Regions from separate parts of the Streptomyces sp. AM 2-1-1 genome, predicted to be linked through region 2. Evidence: riboswitches for the same ligand, from Rfam matches in the RefSeq annotation. Region 2 holds a riboswitch; each other region holds the start of a gene.

Evidence for each region. Region 2 has a riboswitch for cobalamin ahead of PZB77_RS29555 (ABC transporter substrate-binding protein). Riboswitches for the same ligand answer to the same signal wherever they lie in the genome.
Region 1: another riboswitch for cobalamin. It lies ahead of PZB77_RS09620 (ribonucleoside-diphosphate reductase subunit alpha); the one in region 2 lies ahead of PZB77_RS29555 (ABC transporter substrate-binding protein).
Region 3: another riboswitch for cobalamin. It lies ahead of PZB77_RS01285 (CbtB-domain containing protein); the one in region 2 lies ahead of PZB77_RS29555 (ABC transporter substrate-binding protein).

The regions. Positions count from the first base shown of each region.
Region 1 covers NZ_CP119147.1:2,292,844-2,298,274, reverse strand. Annotated here, with positions in the region: gene PZB77_RS09620 (ribonucleoside-diphosphate reductase subunit alpha) at 1-1,794, opposite strand, end outside; cobalamin riboswitch at 1,936-2,075, opposite strand; gene PZB77_RS09615 (GNAT family N-acetyltransferase) at 2,265-2,777, opposite strand; gene PZB77_RS09610 (hypothetical protein) at 2,825-3,466, opposite strand; gene PZB77_RS09605 (sodium:solute symporter) at 3,579-5,213, opposite strand; gene PZB77_RS09600 (DUF3311 domain-containing protein) at 5,210-5,431, opposite strand, start outside.
Region 2 covers NZ_CP119147.1:6,839,927-6,845,357, reverse strand. Annotated here, with positions in the region: gene PZB77_RS29570 (PRC and DUF2382 domain-containing protein) at 1-469, shown strand, start outside; gene PZB77_RS29565 (ABC transporter ATP-binding protein) at 598-1,407, opposite strand; gene PZB77_RS29560 (iron chelate uptake ABC transporter family permease subunit) at 1,404-2,420, opposite strand; gene PZB77_RS29555 (ABC transporter substrate-binding protein) at 2,540-3,589, opposite strand; cobalamin riboswitch at 3,651-3,839, opposite strand; gene PZB77_RS29550 (beta-ketoacyl-[acyl-carrier-protein] synthase family protein) at 3,956-5,179, opposite strand; gene PZB77_RS29545 (acyl carrier protein) at 5,176-5,431, opposite strand, start outside.
Region 3 covers NZ_CP119147.1:291,863-297,293, reverse strand. Annotated here, with positions in the region: gene PZB77_RS01295 (undecaprenyl/decaprenyl-phosphate alpha-N-acetylglucosaminyl 1-phosphate transferase) at 1-61, shown strand, start outside; gene PZB77_RS01290 (histidine phosphatase family protein) at 125-763, opposite strand; adenosylcobalamin (AdoCbl) riboswitch at 875-965, shown strand; gene PZB77_RS01285 (CbtB-domain containing protein) at 1,011-1,226, shown strand; gene PZB77_RS01280 (CbtA family protein) at 1,248-2,033, shown strand; gene PZB77_RS01275 (tetratricopeptide repeat protein) at 2,132-2,485, opposite strand; gene PZB77_RS01270 (hypothetical protein) at 2,678-2,803, shown strand; gene PZB77_RS01265 (DUF389 domain-containing protein) at 2,853-3,812, shown strand; gene PZB77_RS01260 (DUF4232 domain-containing protein) at 4,060-4,596, shown strand; gene PZB77_RS01255 (discoidin domain-containing protein) at 4,752-5,431, opposite strand, start outside.

The DNA of each region.
Region 1 (5,431 bases), 4.5 Mb from region 2:
GCGCAGCGCCTCCCACCGCTCCGGCCAGGCCGGAGCGGTGTCGTAGTGGTCCGGGTGCAGCACCCCGCGCGCGGCGCGGGTCTCGCTCCACGCCGGCAGCGGGCCCGACTTCTCGGCGAGGTCGCAGGAAGCCTCGTACGCGGCGAGCATGATCCGCTCGGAGATGCGGGTGGAGAGCGCGCGCGCCTCCGCGGAGTCGAACGGCAGGCGCAGCCGGAAGAAGACGTCCTGGAGGCCCATCGCGCCCAGACCCACCGGCCGCCAGCGGGCATTGGACCGGCCGGACTGCTCCGTCGGGTAGAAGTTGATGTCGACGACCCGGTCGAGGAAGGTCACCGCGGTGCGCACGGTGGCGTCGAGCCGCTCCCAGTCGATGTCCCCGTCCGCCACGAAGGCGCCCAGGTTGACCGAGCCGAGGTTGCAGACGGCGGTCTCGCCGTCGTCGGTGACCTCCAGGATCTCCGTGCAGAGGTTCGAGGAGTGCACGACCCTGCCCGGCTCGGCGGTCTGGTTGGCGGTGCGGTTGGAGGCGTCCTTGAACGTCATCCACCCCTGGCCGGTCTGCGCCAGGGTGCGCATCATCCGTCCGTACAGCTCGCGGGCGGGCAGCGTCCGGCGCGCCAGGCCCTTCGCCTCGGCGGCCCGGTAGGCGGTGTCGAACGCGTCGCCCCAGAGGTCGACCAGCTCGGGGACGTCGGCGGGCGAGAAGAGCGACCAGGCCGCGTCGGCGTCGACCCGGCGCATGAACTCGTCCGGGATCCAGTGCGCCAGGTTCAGGTTGTGCGTACGCCGCTGGTCCTCACCGGTGTTGTCGCGCAGCTCCAGGAACTCCTCGACGTCCGCGTGCCAGGTCTCCAGGTAGACGGCGGCCGCGCCCTTGCGCCGGCCGCCCTGGTTGACCGCCGCGACGGAGGCGTCCAGCGTCTTCATGAACGGCACGATGCCGTTGGAGAGCCCGTTGGTGCCCCGGATCAGCGAGCCGCGCGAGCGGATGCGGGAGAACGACAGACCGATGCCCCCCGCGTGCTTCGAGAGGCGGGCCACCTCGTGGTAGCGGCCGTAGATGGAGTCCAGCTCGTCCAGCGGCGAGTCCAGCAGGTAGCAGGAGGACATCTGCGGGTGGCGGGTGCCCGAGTTGAAGAGCGTGGGGGAGGACGGCAGGTACTCCAGCCGGCTCATCAGCCCGAAGAGCGCGGCCACCTCGTCCACCGCCCGGTCGGTGTCGTCCTCGGCGAGACCGGCGGCCACCCGCAGCATGAAGTGCTGGGGCGTCTCCAGCACCTGACGGGTGAGCGGGTGGCGCAGCAGGTAGCGGCTGTGGAGGGTACGCAGCCCGAAGTAGCCGAACCGGTCGTCGGCGCCGTCCACGAGCGCCTGGTCGACCAGTGCGTCCAGCCGGACCGCGTGCAGCGCCACGAAGTGGGCGGTGCGGTCCGCGATCAGGCCCTCGCGGTGACCGATGGCGACCGAAGCGGAGAACGACACCGCGCCCTCACCGGCCGCCTCGGCGGCGATCGTACGGGTGAGCAGCCGGGCGGCGAGCCGGGAGTAGGCGGGGTCGTCCGCGATCAGGCCGGCGGCCGACTCGGTGGCCAGGCTCCGCAGCTCCGCCTCGTCGGCATGCGCGCTGCGGCCGCGGAGCGCGGCGGCGGCGACCCTGCCCGGGTCGGTGTCCGGCAGGTCCGCGGTGAGGGCGGTCAAGGTGCGCAGCAGCGCGGCCCCGGGGCCGTCGGCGGGCTCGGTCGCCGCGGCGGCCGCGGGCACGGACGCCGGATCGGCGGGCGCGATGGTCACGGGTGGTGCTCTCCCTCACTCGGCCCTGGGCCGGCGGGGGAGGGGAGGGCCGCGGGGCGTGCCACCTGGAGACGGGCAACACCGCACACGGCGTCCACCGGCCCATCCGCGAGGCCCGGACGTACGGGCGTCCGGTTCGGGTGAGCCGGACGCGCTGTCGGCAGGTAGCCGGACTCGAAGGTGCGCGAAACGCGCGGTTCACACCGTTGCGGGACAGTTCCGGATTCGCACCGGATTCCCCTGCGACGACAGCGAGACGAGCATACATGTGGGGGGCGGTGCCGCGGACGCACCCCACATCTTGTGCCTGGGGTGCCGGGGGTCCCCGGGGGTCCCCGGGGGTGTCGTTACCGGCAGGAGACCGGGCCCACGGGGGGATCGCGCGGCGGCCGCCTCGGCCACACGGCACCGCCTCGGCCACACGGCACCGCCTCGGCCACACGGCACCGCCTCGGCCACACGGCACCGCCTCAGCCGGCGGCGCCCAGGTCCAGCCGGTAGGTGAGCAGTGTCAGGCCCGGGACCGGAGACCAGTCGCGTTCCGGGGTGCGCGCGAAGCCGAGCCGCCGGTAGATCCGGTGCGCGCCGGTCATGGCCGGCTGGGTGGACAGCACCAGCCCGGTGACCCCGGCGGTCGCCCGGGCCCGCGCCGCGCACGCCCGTACGAGCGCCTCCCCGGCTCCCCGGCCGCGTCCCGCCCTGTCCACCGCCAGCATCCGGAACTCCGCCTCGTCCGGCGCCGCGACGTCGCAGAGAGGGCTGCCGGGCGGGGCGTAGGCGACCCCGCCGAGCACGGTGCCGGTGTCGTCCACCACGACCAATACCTCCGCCCCGGCGGCGCGGCCGGCCACGTCCCGCAGTCTCGCCAGGTAGGGGTCGTCCTCGCCGAGGCTGAGCAGGCCGTCGCCGAGGTACGCCTGCGCCGTGATCTCGCCGAGGAGGGCGTACTCCTCGGGTGCGGCGCTTCTGATCGTCAGGTCCATCCCCCGATTTTCGCCGAACGCCCCGGTGCGCGTGCGACCGGGGCGGCTCAACCGCTCGCGCCCACCTCGTTGTTCGGGGCGCCGTCGCCGTTCGGCGGGAGGTCGCCGCGCTCGATCGGCTGCGAGCCGGGCGCCTCGCCGAGGGGCGGGAGGACCTTGTCGAGCTCGGCGTCGTCCGCCCGGTGGGCCGCGTCGGCCGCGGTGCGCAGGGTGGCGCGGTCCACGCCGGGGAGCCCGGCGCTGACCGTCACCACGACGTCTCCCTCGGTGCGGGCGTAGGCGTGGCCGAGGGCGGTCGCGCTGTACCAGCCGTCGTCCTCGTGCTCGCAGACGGTGTAGCCGGGCGAGCCGTCGGTGGGCTGCTTCTCGCCGCAGTCGGCGGGGGAGTACGCGGCGCGCTCCACACCGAGCTGGATCACGTGGCCGTTCCTGTCCGTGTACGAGCTGCCGAAACCGTCGTCGCCGAGCACGCCCACCGACTGCAGGGCCAGGGTGTATCCGGGGATCTCGGTGACGTAGACGTGGTCGGTGCGGGTCTGGAGGTGGGCCGCCCGCGCCTCCAGCTCGGCGGGGTCCGGTGCGCCGACCGGGGCCTCGCCGCCCGCGTCCGCGTGCTCGGTGCCGCAGCCGGCGAGGGTGAGGACCAGCAGTGCGGGCCAGAGGCCGTGCAGCCGGGTGCGAGATGTCATGAGCACATCCTTCCGTACGCGTGGGGTGGGAACGCCGCCGGGCCGCCGCGCCCCTCCGGGGAGAGGACGCGACGGCCCGGCGTGCGGTTCGCCCGGCGCGGGACGGGGCCGGTCAGTGACCGCCCGGCGCACCCACGGTGGCCGGCGGCAGCGTCGCCTCGACGCCCGCGTCACCGGCGTCCGCCGTGTAGTCCTCCGGGGAGGTCTCGTCCACGCCGGCGGGCGCCTTGACCGCGCGGAGGACGAGGGTCAGCACGACCACCACCACGACGTTCAGCACGAACGCGGTGAGGCCGATGTACCCGATCTCGCCGATGCCCGGGATCTCCTTCGACGATCCGCCGAAGTGCTTCTGGGTCGGCGAGGCCACGCCGTACGCCGCCAGGGTGCCGTACAGCATGCCGACCGCCCAGCCCGCGAGGAGCGCCCAGCGGTGGCACCACCGGGTGAACAGGCCGCCGACCAGGGCGGGCATCGTCTGGAGGATCCAGATCCCGCCCAGCAGCTGGAAGTTGATGGCCACCGTCTTGTCCATGGTGAGCACGAAGGCCAGCGCGCCGACCTTCACCAGGAGCGAGACCAGCTTGGAGACCTTCGTCTCCTGGGCGGGCGTCGCGTCCGGCTTCAGGAACTCCTTGTAGATGTTCCGGGTGAAGAGGTTGGCCGCCGCGATGGACATGATGGCGGCCGGTACCAGCGCGCCGATCCCGATGGCGGCGAAGGCCACCCCGGCGAACCAGTCCGGGAACATGTTCTCGAAGAGCTGCGGGATGGCCAGCTGGCCGTTGGCCACCTTGACCCCGGCGGCGATGGCCATGAAGCCGAGCAGCGCCAGCAGGCCGAGCATCAGCGAGTACAGCGGCAGGATCGTGGTGTTGCGCCGGATCACCTCACGGCTGCGGCTGGAAAGCGTCGCGGTGATCGAGTGCGGGTACATGAAGAGCGCCAGCGCCGAGCCCAACGCCAGCGTGGCGTAACCCCACTGGCCCGCGTCACCGGGGACGATCCCGGCCACCGGTTTGCCCGCGGACTCGTTGGCGGCGGAGAACTTCGCGCTCGCCCCCGCGAAGATGTCGTCGAAGCCGCCCAGCTTGATCGGGATGTAGATGATCGCGACCGCGATGACCAGGTAGATCAGACCGTCCTTGACGAACGCGATGAGCGCGGGCGCCCGCAGGCCGGAGGAGTAGGTGTACGCCGCGAGGACCGCGAAGGCGATCAGCAGCGGCAGGTCCTTGACGAACCAGTTGGTGCCTTCGCCGCCGCCGACGCCCATGACGTCCAGCACCGCCTGGATGCCGACGAGTTGCAGGGCGATGTAGGGCATCGTGGCGAGGATGCCGGTCAGCGCGACCGCCAGCGACAGGCCCCGGGAGCCGAAGCGCCCTCGGACGAAGTCGGAGGTGGTGACGTACCCGTGCTTGTGCGACACCGACCAGAGCCGCGGCAGGAAGGTGAAGATCAGCGGGTAGACCAGGATCGTGTACGGGACCGCGAAGAAGCCCGAGGCCCCCGCCGCGTAGATCGCCGCCGGGACGGCGACGAACGTGTACGCGGTGTACAGGTCGCCACCGAGCAGGAACCAGGTCACCCAGGTACCGAACGACCGTCCGCCCAGACCCCATTCGTCCAGGCTCTGCTCGTTCTCCGCGCGCCGCCAGCGGGCGGCCCAGAAGCCCATGACGGTGACCGCCAGGAAGAAGAAGATGAAGACGGCGAGTGCCACGCCGTTCACGCCGTCCTTCACGCGGAAGCACCCCCCTTGCGGGCGCGCTGGTCACGGTTCCACAGCGTGTACGCGATCATCGTCAGCCCGGTCGAGACGACCACCCAGAGCATCTGGTACCAGTAGAAGAACGGGATGCCGATGAACGTCGGGTCGGTCTTCGCGTACGAACCGACCCAGAGCAGCGCCACGAACGGAGCGGCGAGGCATATCGCGATGACCACCCGCAGGGGAGTCAC
Region 2 (5,431 bases):
CGCCGGCGCGGGTACGAGGTCCGCCGCCGACATGACCAAGGGCGATCTCGCGGGGCGGGAGGAGATGATCCGCTCCGAGGAGCAGCTGCGGGTCGGCACGGAGGAGTACGAGAGCGGACGGGCCCGCCTGCACAAGTACGTCGTGACCGAGGAGGTCACCCGTACGGTGCCCGTCTCGCACGAGGAGGTGCGCATGGTCCGCGAGCCGCTGGCACCCGGCGAGAAGGTGACCGGGCAGACCGCCATCGGCGACCAGGACGTGGAGGTGACCCTGCACGCCGAGCGGGCGACCGTGCGCAAGGAGGCCGTGCCGGTGGAGCGCGTACGGCTGGAGAGGGAACGGGTGACCGAGCAGAAGGAGGTCTCCGCCGAGGTCCGCAAGGAGAAGATCGACTACGCGGACGGCACGGACGCGGGGACCGGCAAGGACAGGGGCGGCGGTGAGTTCGGGAGGGGTCGGCGCCACTAGCCGGACGCCGCCGCCGGCGGCGCGACGGGCCGGGACGCCGCCCGGCCGTCCGGGGTCATGACGAACGGGGTGCGGGGCGGGTCCGTGCGACGGATCCGCCCCGCACCCCGTGTGCCCCACGCCCGACGTCACACGCCGTCGAGGGGCGCGGAGCGGACGGCCGCCGGCAGGAACCGCACGCTGGGGCGCCCTCGCGGGCCCTCCCGGGTGACCACCGACCGCACCCGGTAGACGTCCGCGATCAATTCCTCGGTGATCACCTCGTCCGGGGTGCCCGCCGCGACCACCCGTCCCCCGTCCATCACGGTGATCAGATCGCAGAAGGTCGCGGCCAGGTTCAGGTCGTGCAGGGCGACGACACAGGTGAGGGGCAGTGAGGACACCAGTGACAACAGCTCCAGCTGGTGCTGGATGTCGAGGTGGTTGGTGGGTTCGTCCAGGAGCAGTTCGCGGGGCTCCTGGGCCAGGGCGCGGGCGATCTGGACCCGTTGGCGTTCGCCGCCGGACAGGGTGTGCCAGGACTGCCCGGCCCGGTCCGTGAGTCCGGTCCGCTCCAGGGCCCGCCGGACGGCTGCGTCGTCCTCCGGCCCCGGTGCGGACCAGGCGCGGCGGTGCGGGATGCGGCCCAGGCGTACGACGTCGAGCACGCTCAGTTCGACCTGGGTCGCCGCGTGCTGGTCGACCACCGCGACCCGCTGGGCCACCGTGCGCCGGCCGGTCGCGGCGAGCGGCTCCCCGTCGAGGGTGACGAGGCCGCCCTCGGGCGGCAGGACACCCGCGAGCACCCGCAGCAGGGTGGACTTCCCGGAGCCGTTGGGGCCGATGAGGCCGACGGTGGAGCCGGGCGGCGGGGCGAGGGTCACGCCGTCGAGGATGAGGCGGCCGCCGGCCGCGCGGCTCACCCGGTCGGCCCGCAGCCCGGTGTCGTGGGCGCTCATGCGACACGCCGGGTGCGGTACAGGACCAGGACGAAGGCGGGGACGCCGATCAGTGCGGTGACCACGCCCACCGGCACCTCCTGCGGATCCAGCACGGTCCTCGCGAGGGTGTCCACCCAGACCAGGAAGATCGCGCCGGCCAGCGCGGTCACCGGAAGCAGCCTTCGGTGTCCCGAACCGGCGAGGGCACGGGCGGCGTGCGGCAGCACCAGGCCGACGAAGCCGATCGCCCCGGCGGAGCTGACCAGCGCGGCGGTCAGCAGCGCCGTGGTGCAGAGCAACACGGTCCGGGTGCGGGTTACACGGACGCCGAGGGTGGCCGCCGCGTCCTGGCCGAACGCGAAGGCGTCGAGCGTACGGGCGTGGCCCAGGCAGATCAGCAGGGCGAACACGACCACCCCGGAGCAGAGCCGGACGTCCGTCCAGCCGACTCCGCCGAGCGAGCCGAGCAGCCAGAAGAGCACCCCGCGTGTCTGCTCGGCGTCGGCGGCGGTCATCACGACGAAGGAGGTGAGCGCCGAGAAGAGCTGCATCGCCGCCACGCCCGAGAGGACGACCCGGTCCGTGCTGCCGCCGAGGGTGTGGCTCAGCAGGAGGACGAGGGCGAACGAGGCGAGCGCCCCCACGAACGCGCCCGCCGAGAGGGACACCGCTCCCCCGCCGACGCCCAGCACGACGACCACGACCGCGCCGGTCGACGCCCCGGAGGAGACGCCGAGGACGAACGGGTCGGCGAGGGGGTTGCGGAGCAGGGACTGCATGACGGTCCCGCACACCGCGAGCCCGGCGCCGCAGACCGCGGCGAGCAGGGTGCGCGGCATCCGGAGGTCCCACACGATGCCGTCGCGGAGCGGACTCAGTTCCGTGGTGCCGAGGCCCAGATGTGCGGCCACCACCGACCACACGTCGGCGACGGAGATCCGGGCCGGCCCGATGGTGACGGCGACCGCGACGGAGAGCAGGAGGAGAAGGACACCGCCGCCCCACAGGAGCGGCTTGGGCAGCGTGCGCAGGGCCGTCCGGCGCCCGGCCGCCGCAGGGGGGCGGGGAGCGGTGCCTTCGAGAAGACCCGACGGCCGCCGGAGACCCGTGCTCACCGGTTCGTGGCCGGCCGTCGTCCGGTGGTCGGCCGTCACCCGGCGAGCCCGAACCCGCGCAGCCCCGCCGCGACGCGCTCGATCCCCTCCACCGTGCGGATGGTGGGGTTCATGGCCTGGCCGCTGAGCAGGACGTACCGCTTGTTCCGTACGGCGTCCATGTTCCTGGTGGCCGGGTTGGACTCCAGGAACGCGATCTTCTTCCCGGCGCTCTCGGCGGTCTGCGCATCGCGGGTGAGGTCGCCGATGACGAGGACGTCCGGGTCACGGTCCGCGACGGTCTCCCAGTTGATCTGGGGCCACTCCTCGTGGGTGTCGTCGAAGACGTTCTCCGCGCCGAGTGCGGTGGTGATGATGCCGGGCGCCCCGCAGCAGCCCGCCATGTAGGGGGCCTGGGAGTTGGCGAACCAGTAGAGCAGCGTGGTGCCGGAGGCGTCGATGCCCGCCGTCGCCTTCGTCACCCGGTCCCGGAGACCGGCGACGAGCGCCTCCCCGCGCTCCCGGACACCGAACACCGCGGCCAGGTCGCGTATCTCGGTGTAGACGCTGTCCAGCGTGAGGGAGGCGGAGCGGGCTCCGTCGCCGTCGCCGCTGTTGTCCTTGCCGGTGCAGTCGGCGGGCGAGACGTACGTGGGGACGCCCAGGTCCTCGAACTGCTCCCGGGGGGCGACCCCGCCCTTGCCGAGTGTGGACTCGAACGAGGCGCTGACGAAGTCGGGTTCCCGCTCCAGCACCTTCTCCGAGGAGGGGGCGTTGTCGGAGAGCCTCGGCACCCCGGCGTTGGCCTTCTCCAGGCCCTTCATGACGGGATCGGTCCAGGTGGCGGTGGCGGCGAGCCGGTCGGCGAGGCCGAGGGAGAGCAGGATCTCCGTCGATCCCTGGTTGAGGGAGACGGCGTGGTGCGGGGCCGCGGCGACGGTGACGGTGCGTCCGCAGTTGTGCAGCGTCACCGGATAGCCGTCCCCGGAGTCGGCGGACGCGCGGGAGGCGCCCGGTGTGCCGGCGCCACCCCCGCAGGCGGTCAGCAGCAGGATTCCCGCCGTCAGCAGGGCAGCGGAACGGGCGGAACGGGCCATGGGCGGCACGAGGTACCTCGGCGTCTCTGGGCCCATGCGCGGGGCCCGTTGTACGGAGTACTGCGTCCCGTACGGGGCGCAGGGCGCCAGCAGGTCTTCGGACTCGGGTTCGTGCGGACGGGGCGCCTTCCCAGGACACCCGTGGGTCTCCCAGTGGCCATGGCCCCGCCCGTCCCCCTCACCGCTGCGCGTCAGTTCCGGATTCGCACCGGATTCCCTGACCCCTGTGTGGAGTACGACTGGCACTGGGAAGCTATCACGCCCTTCCGGGCGCTCCGGGCCCCGCTCCGGTCCCGCACGGCTGCCCCGCGGGACCGGAGCGGCCGGGCGGTCCCGGACGGTGATCGTGTGACGGCTCCCTCCGGCTCCGACCGCTCAGGGGAGACGTAACGCGATCACCGCGTTGTGGCCGCCGAACCCGAAGGAGTGGCTGACGGCACGGCGGACGGGGACGGGCCGGGGCGCTTTGGTGACGCAGTCGATGTCGAACCCGGGCGCCGGGGCGTCCAGGTTGGCGATCGGCGGGACGAGTTGGTGCTGGAGGGTGAGCACGGTGAGCGCGGCCTCGATGGCACCCGCCGCCCCCATGCAGTGGCCGAGCACCCCCTTGGGGGCGGTGACCGGTGGCCGGTGGGGGTAGGCCCGGGCGATGAGGGCGGCCTCGGTGGCGTCGTTGAGCGGGGTCGCCGTGCCGTGCGCGTTGACGTGGCCGACGTCCTCGGCGCACCAGCCGGCATCCCGCAGGGCGGCTTCGACAGCCGCTCCGGCCACCTTGCCGGAGGGATGCGGACTGGTGGGGTGGTGGGCGTCGGTGGTCGCCCCGGTGCCGGCGATCAGGGCCCGGGGTACCGCTCCCCGGGCCAGCGCGTCCTCGGCCCGCTCCAGCACCATGATGGCGGCCCCCTCCCCCATGACGAGGCCGGCGCGGTCCTCGGCGAACGGGCGGCAGAGCCGCGACGGGTCGCCGTCGGGCAGGGCCGCGGCTCCGGAGCGGGCCAGGCCGGTCATCGCCACCGGGAAGACGATCGACTCGGTGGCCCCGGCGACGGCGATGTCGCACTGGCCGCTCACCAGCATGTCCCGGGCGACCGACAGGGCCGTGACCCCGGAGGAACAGGCCGTGCACGGCGCCAGACTGGGGCCGGTGGCGCCGAGCTGGATCGCGATTTCGGCGGCCGGCATGTTGGGGATGGTGAGGAGGATGCCCGCCGGTGAGGACGCCTCGGCGCCCTGCCGGTCCAGCACCACGGCCTGCTCGGAGAGGGCCGCCGACCCCCCGCTGCTGGTGCCCACCACGACCGAGACCCGGGCGCCGTCCCAGCCGCCCGGGTCGAGCCCCGCGTCGGCCACCGCCTCCCGTGCGGCGAGCACGGCGAACTTGACGTACTTGCCCATCCGGTAGGCGGTACGGCCGCCGACGGCCTCGTCCAGGTCGATGCCGGTGACCGTGCAGGCGAAGTCGACCGCGCACCCGCGGAGTTCGGGAACGGTGCGGGCCGAGGACACCCCGGCGAGCACGCCCTCCCAGGTGGACGCCGTGTCGTTGCCGGCCGGGGTGATCATGCCCAGTCCGGTGACGGCGATCTCGGGCCGCTTCATCGGGCGTTGCTCACCGGCTCCTTGCGGCGGGACGCCGCACGGATGAACTCCGAGATGTCCGCCAGGGTGGCGTCCCGGTGGAGGGTGTCGACCGGTGTGTGGATACCGAGGTTCTCCTTGATGATGACGGCGAACTCCGCCACCGCGAGCGAGTCCATCTCCAGGCTGTCCATCGTGGACTCCGGGTGGATCTCGGCCGGGGGCACCTTGAACGTGTCGGTCAGCACGCCGACGATCTTCGGATGAATGGCC
Region 3 (5,431 bases), 6.5 Mb from region 2:
CGCCGCGACCAGGAAGTCGTCCGAGGGGCGCCCCTCTGACCTGGCCGGCGACCGGCGCTGAACCTTCTCGCACCGGCTGCTCCGACCGCTCTCCGGAGGGAGGCTCGGGCAGGGCCGGTCCGTCCTACGCGCGGGCCGCCGCGCCGCCGGAGCCCGGGAGCGGGGCGCCCAGCGTCAGGTTCCACCGGCCCGCCCGCCCGGTGAGGGCGACGAGGGAGAGGGGCGCCACGTCGAGGCGCCAGAACGCCGCCGGGGGAAGGGCCACCGCGTGTACGACCGCCGCGCGGACGACGGCGGGTTCCGCGACCACCAGGACCCGCCCGTCCCCCTCACTCGCGCCGTCCGCCCCGGCGAGCGAGTCCAGCCAGCCGCCCACGCGTCCGAGCAGGCCGTGCAGGGACTCGCCCCCGTGCGGCGCCGCCGCGGGATCACCGAGCCAGGCCGCGACGCCCTCCGGTTCGCCGGCGGACACCTCCGCCAGCCTCCGCCCCCGCCACCGCCCCATGTCCCAGTCGTGCAGGACCGGTTCGGGGACGGGCCTCACTCCGAGCGCCCGCGCCGTACGCAGACAGCGTTGCGAGGGACCCGACAGGTGGCGCCCGGCGTCCGGGACCGCCGAAGCGGCGGCACGGGCACGGCGCTCGCCCGCGGGATCGATCGGACGTGCACCGTCCCCGGCCTCGCCGTCGTCGGCGCCCGCGAACCTCGCCTCGCGCAGCGCCGGCCCCGGAGCCGGTGAGAGGAACGTCACCCGCAGCGTCATTCCGTCCATTTCCTCTCGCTCAACGCCCATTCCCCATGGGTACGTTGGGGATCGACCGGCACATCGCACCATGGCGGCCCCCGAACACAGGCGCTATGGTCTGACCAGCATGACGACGGAGCACGGAAGTCCGGTGAGAATCCGGCACGGTCGCGCCACTGTGAACCCGTAACCGCGGGAAGTCAGACCCAGCACCGTCGTCTCAGGCACCACGATCGGGACGCGTGTTCCCCCAGGAGGTTCTGCCATGGCACATACTGCCGCACCCGCAACCGGCGTACCCGCCGTCACCCCCCTCTCGCTGAAGGCGATCGCCCCGTGGGCCGTCTTCTTCGGCGTTCTCATGCTCGTCCTGCTGTACTTCGTCGGCGCCGAGCAGGGAGCTACCTCGCTCATCTCCGGCGAGGCCGTGCACGAGTGGCTCCACGACGGCCGTCACCTCCTCGGCTTCCCCTGCCACTAGGACACGGGGAAACCGAACTCCATGAACTCCCTATCCGTTCGAGCGCTCCTGCTCCGCGGCATGCTCGCGGGCCTTGTCGCGGGCGCCGCGGCGCTCCTCGTCGCCTACTTCCTCGGTGAGTCGCGCGTGGACGCGGCCATCGCCCTGGAGGAGGCCCACAGCCACGTTCACAGCCACGACCACCACGGCGGTGAGGAGTTGGTCAGCCGCACGATGCAGGCCACCGGCGGTCTCGCCACCGGCATCCTCGTCTTCGGCGTCGCCGTCGGCGGCATCGCGGCACTCGTCTTCTGCTATGCCCTCGGCCGCATCGGCGCCTTCGGCCCCCGGGCCACCGCGGCCCTGGTCGCGGGGGCGGCGCTGCTCTCCGTGTACGTCGTACCGTTCCTCAAATATCCGGCCAACCCGCCGGCCGTGGGCGACCCGGACACCATCGGGCAACGTACCGGCCTGTTCTTCCTCATGGTGGTGCTCAGCGTGCTGCTCGCCGTCGCCGCCGTGATCGGCGGGAGGAGGCTCGCACCGCGCCTCGGCAACTGGAACGCGACGATCGCCGCGTCCGCCGGATACGTCGTGCTGATCGGGCTCGCCTATGTGTTCCTGCCGTCGTTCGACGAGGTGGGCGCGGACTTCCCGGCGAGCCTGCTCTGGGAGTTCCGGCTCTCCACCCTCGCCGTCCAGGCCACCCTCTGGGTGAGCTTCGGGCTGGTCTTCGGCGCCCTCACCGAACGGCTCCTCCTCCCCTCGCGGGAACGGGGCGCGGCCACCCGGGAGAGTGCTCCCCGGCCCGCCGGGGTGGTCGGCTGACGTGTGCGTGTGCGGCCGGAGAAGTCCTCTCCGGCCGCACACGTCCCGCACGCCGCGACGGTACCTGCCGACGGTTCACTCCCCGACAGGCCCGGCCGTCAGTCGTCGGCGCCGGGGAAATCGCCGTTCAGCGCGGCGGCCATCCGCAGGTGCGGCTTGGCCTCCTCGTGCCGCCCCTGGCGCTCCAGCGTGCGTCCGAGGAGCAGCCGGGCGTAGTCCTCGACGGGGTCGCGCTCCAGCACGGTCCGCAGCTCCGCCTCGGCCTTCCCGAGCCGCGCCGAGTGGTAGTAGGCCCGGGCGAGCAGCAGCCGCGGGGCCACCTGCTCGGGAACCTCCTCCACGAGCCCACCGAGGATGCGCGCCGCCGTCAGGTACTCCTTGGCGTCGAAGAACATCTCCGCGCGGTTCCACCGGTCGGCGGCCGTGCCGAACTCGTAGTAGCCCTGGTCCATCTGCTTCCTCCTCTGCCGCCGGCGAAGAGGCCGTTCCCGGTCTCCCGCCCGTGTGATCGCGACAACCCACCTCTGTCGTTGAAAATTCCACCAAATTGGCCGGGGGTGTACGGCGGGCTCGCGGCGACGCCGCCGGACGTTCGGTGAGGTGCGGGGCATGACGGGAGGCGTCCGGACGAGGAGGGCGTGGCCGTGACCTCGTCCGCCCGTCGCGTCACCGCCGGGGGAGCCGTCGCCCCTTCGCGAGGACGTGCCACCCTGGTGCTGCGCAAGAGCCCGGACCACAAGGACCAGCGGCTGTCGCTGCGCACACTGTGACGGACCCGACCGCCCCCGTCGCGACGGCCGTCCTTGGGAGGGTTTCTCCGTGTTGCATCTGCGTCTGATCGTCCCGGCCGACCGCACGGAGGAGGTGCTGAGCCTGCTGGAGGGCAGTGTCGGCACCACTCATCTCGCGGTACTGCCGGGCGCGGCCCGCTCCCCGGCCGGTGACCTGGTGCTGTGCGACGTCGCCCGGGAGGCGGGGGACGAGCTCATCGGCGGGCTGCGAGGGCTCGGCATCGACCGCACGGGCTCCATCACGGTGGAGAACCTGGATCTGACGCTCTCCGCGCACGCCGAAGAGGCGGAGGAGCAGGCTCCGGGCGAGGGTGCGGACGCCGTGCTGTGGGAGGAGCTGACGGAGGTCACCCACGAGGAGTCGACGTTCAGCATCACGTACGTGGCGTTCCTGACGATCGCCACGATGCTGGCGGCCGTCGGTGTCATGCTGGACAACGCGATCCTGATCGTCGGCGCCATGGCGGTGGGACCCGAGTTCGGCCCGTTGGCGGGGGTCTCCACCGCTCTGGTGCAACGGGCGCCGCGTCTGGTGGCCCGCTCGTTGGTGGCCCTGGTGGGCGGGTTCGCGGCGGCGATGGTGATGACGGCCGGGTTCGCGTGGCTGATGGACGCCTGCGGCCTGTTCACTCGGGCGATGGTCGAAGGTGACCGTCCCAACACCGCCTTCATCTGGCAGCCGGACATGATGTCGTTCGTGGTGGCGTTCCTGGCGGGCGTCGCCGGCACCCTGTCGCTGACCTCGTCGAAGTCGGCCGCGCTGATCGGGGTGACCATCTCGGTGACGACCGTCCCCGCAGCGGCCAACGCGGCGGTGGCGTTCAGCTACTCCGACTACGCGCAGACGATCGGGTCCTCGCAGCAACTCCTCGCCAACCTCGGCGGCATCACACTCGCCGGAACCCTCACCCTGCTCGCCCAGAAGGCTCTGTGGGCCCGCCAGTTGCGCCGACCCGCCGCCGGCGGGGTGAAACCGGGCCGGTACTGAAACACTTCCCGCACGTCGCCTCGGGAGGGTCGGCGGCAGAAGGGCGGGTCTCATGGTCAACGAGCCCTCCGTGCGCCCTCACTCCTCTGGTGAGGCGTTCTCCCGGCTGCGGTCCGGTCGCCCCGCACCACCCGTGCGCCCCGTGACTTCTGCGGCGGAGTTGGGCAGGGATGGGGCCGACCAGGGTGCTGACGGAGCGCGCGATGCGTGCCCGCCAGGCCCGTGCACGAGGCAAGGAGCGTTCATGATGCGTACCGACCGACGGAGTGCCGTCTCTCTCGCCGTAGCCGCCGTAGCCGCCGTAGCCGCCGTAGCCGCCGTCACCGTGCTGGCGGGCGGTGCCGGCGCGGGAGCTGTGCAGGCCGCGCCCGTGACCGGGGCCGCACCCTCGGCCTGCCGCCCGGCCAACCACATCGCGAAGATCACCGGGGCGGACCGTACGGCGGGGCACCGTCACTACCGCGTGACCCTGACCGCCCCGCGCGGGTACGCGCCGTGCGAACTGGCCGGGTCGCCCACCGGCACGCGGTTCCTGGACCACGGCTCGGACAGCGGCGTCAGCCCTGGTCGTCACGGCGCTCAGGATGCCGTGACGACCTTCGGCCCGGGTCGGCCGGTGCACTTCGACATCCGGGTTCCCAGCGGTGCGAGCGCCACCTCGGCCGACGAGGCGTCGTTCACCCTCCGGGCTCCGGACGGGGAGATCCCCGGGACCTCCTTCGCCGAGGGCGCACTCGAGGTGGCCCCCGGCACCCTCATCGGCCCGGTCCAGCAGGGTGCCTGACCCGTTCCCCGGACCACGCGGATCGCGATCAGGGCGTCGTCGCCCGAGCGTCGACGACGCCTTGGCGACACGGCGGCCGCAGGGCCGGCCGGGGCGGCGTCGCGGTCCGGAGCGGTGTGCCCGCACCGCTCCGGACCAGCGGCGCGCCCGGCCGCCTACTCCGGTGCGTACGCCTCCACTTCCAGGAGGCGCGTGTAGTCGGCGCTGTTGGAGGAGCGGACGTAGACGCGGACCGCGTCCGTGGTCACCGGGGCGAAGGTGGTGACGATCCGGTCGAGTGTGTTGTCACGGTAGGACCCGACGGTCACCCAGACGCCACCGGACCTCACCTGGACGTCGAACTCCTTGATTCCCTGGAGCGCCGCCGGGCGGGCCGGGGTGCCGTAGGTGACGGTCTCGACGCGTCCCAGCTCGACCGGTTCGGGCCACTCGACGGCGAGCCAGTCGGGGAAGACGCCCTTGTCCGCGTCGTTCCAGCCGTAACCGGAACCCCAGTGGAGGTAGTTGCTGTCACCGTCCACGGCGGCACAGGTGGTGAAGTTCCCGTGGGTCGAGGAAGCGGTCACCGCCCTGCCGTAGGCGAGGTTCGCCCCCGGGCCGGGCGCGGGCGGAGCCTGGACCGTGAGGGGGACCACGACGCGCTGCTTCCCCGAGACCGCGGTCAGGTCGTAGACGCCCGGCGCCGTGCCCGGAGGAACCCGTACGCCCACCGACCGGGTCACCGGCCGGTCCGGGTCGGCGGCGGGCAGGTAGGTCGAGAAGACCTGGTCCGAGAGGGTGATCGGTGCCTCGGCGGTCAGGGTCGCGTCGGCGAAGAGGGCCTTCGTGCCGGTGT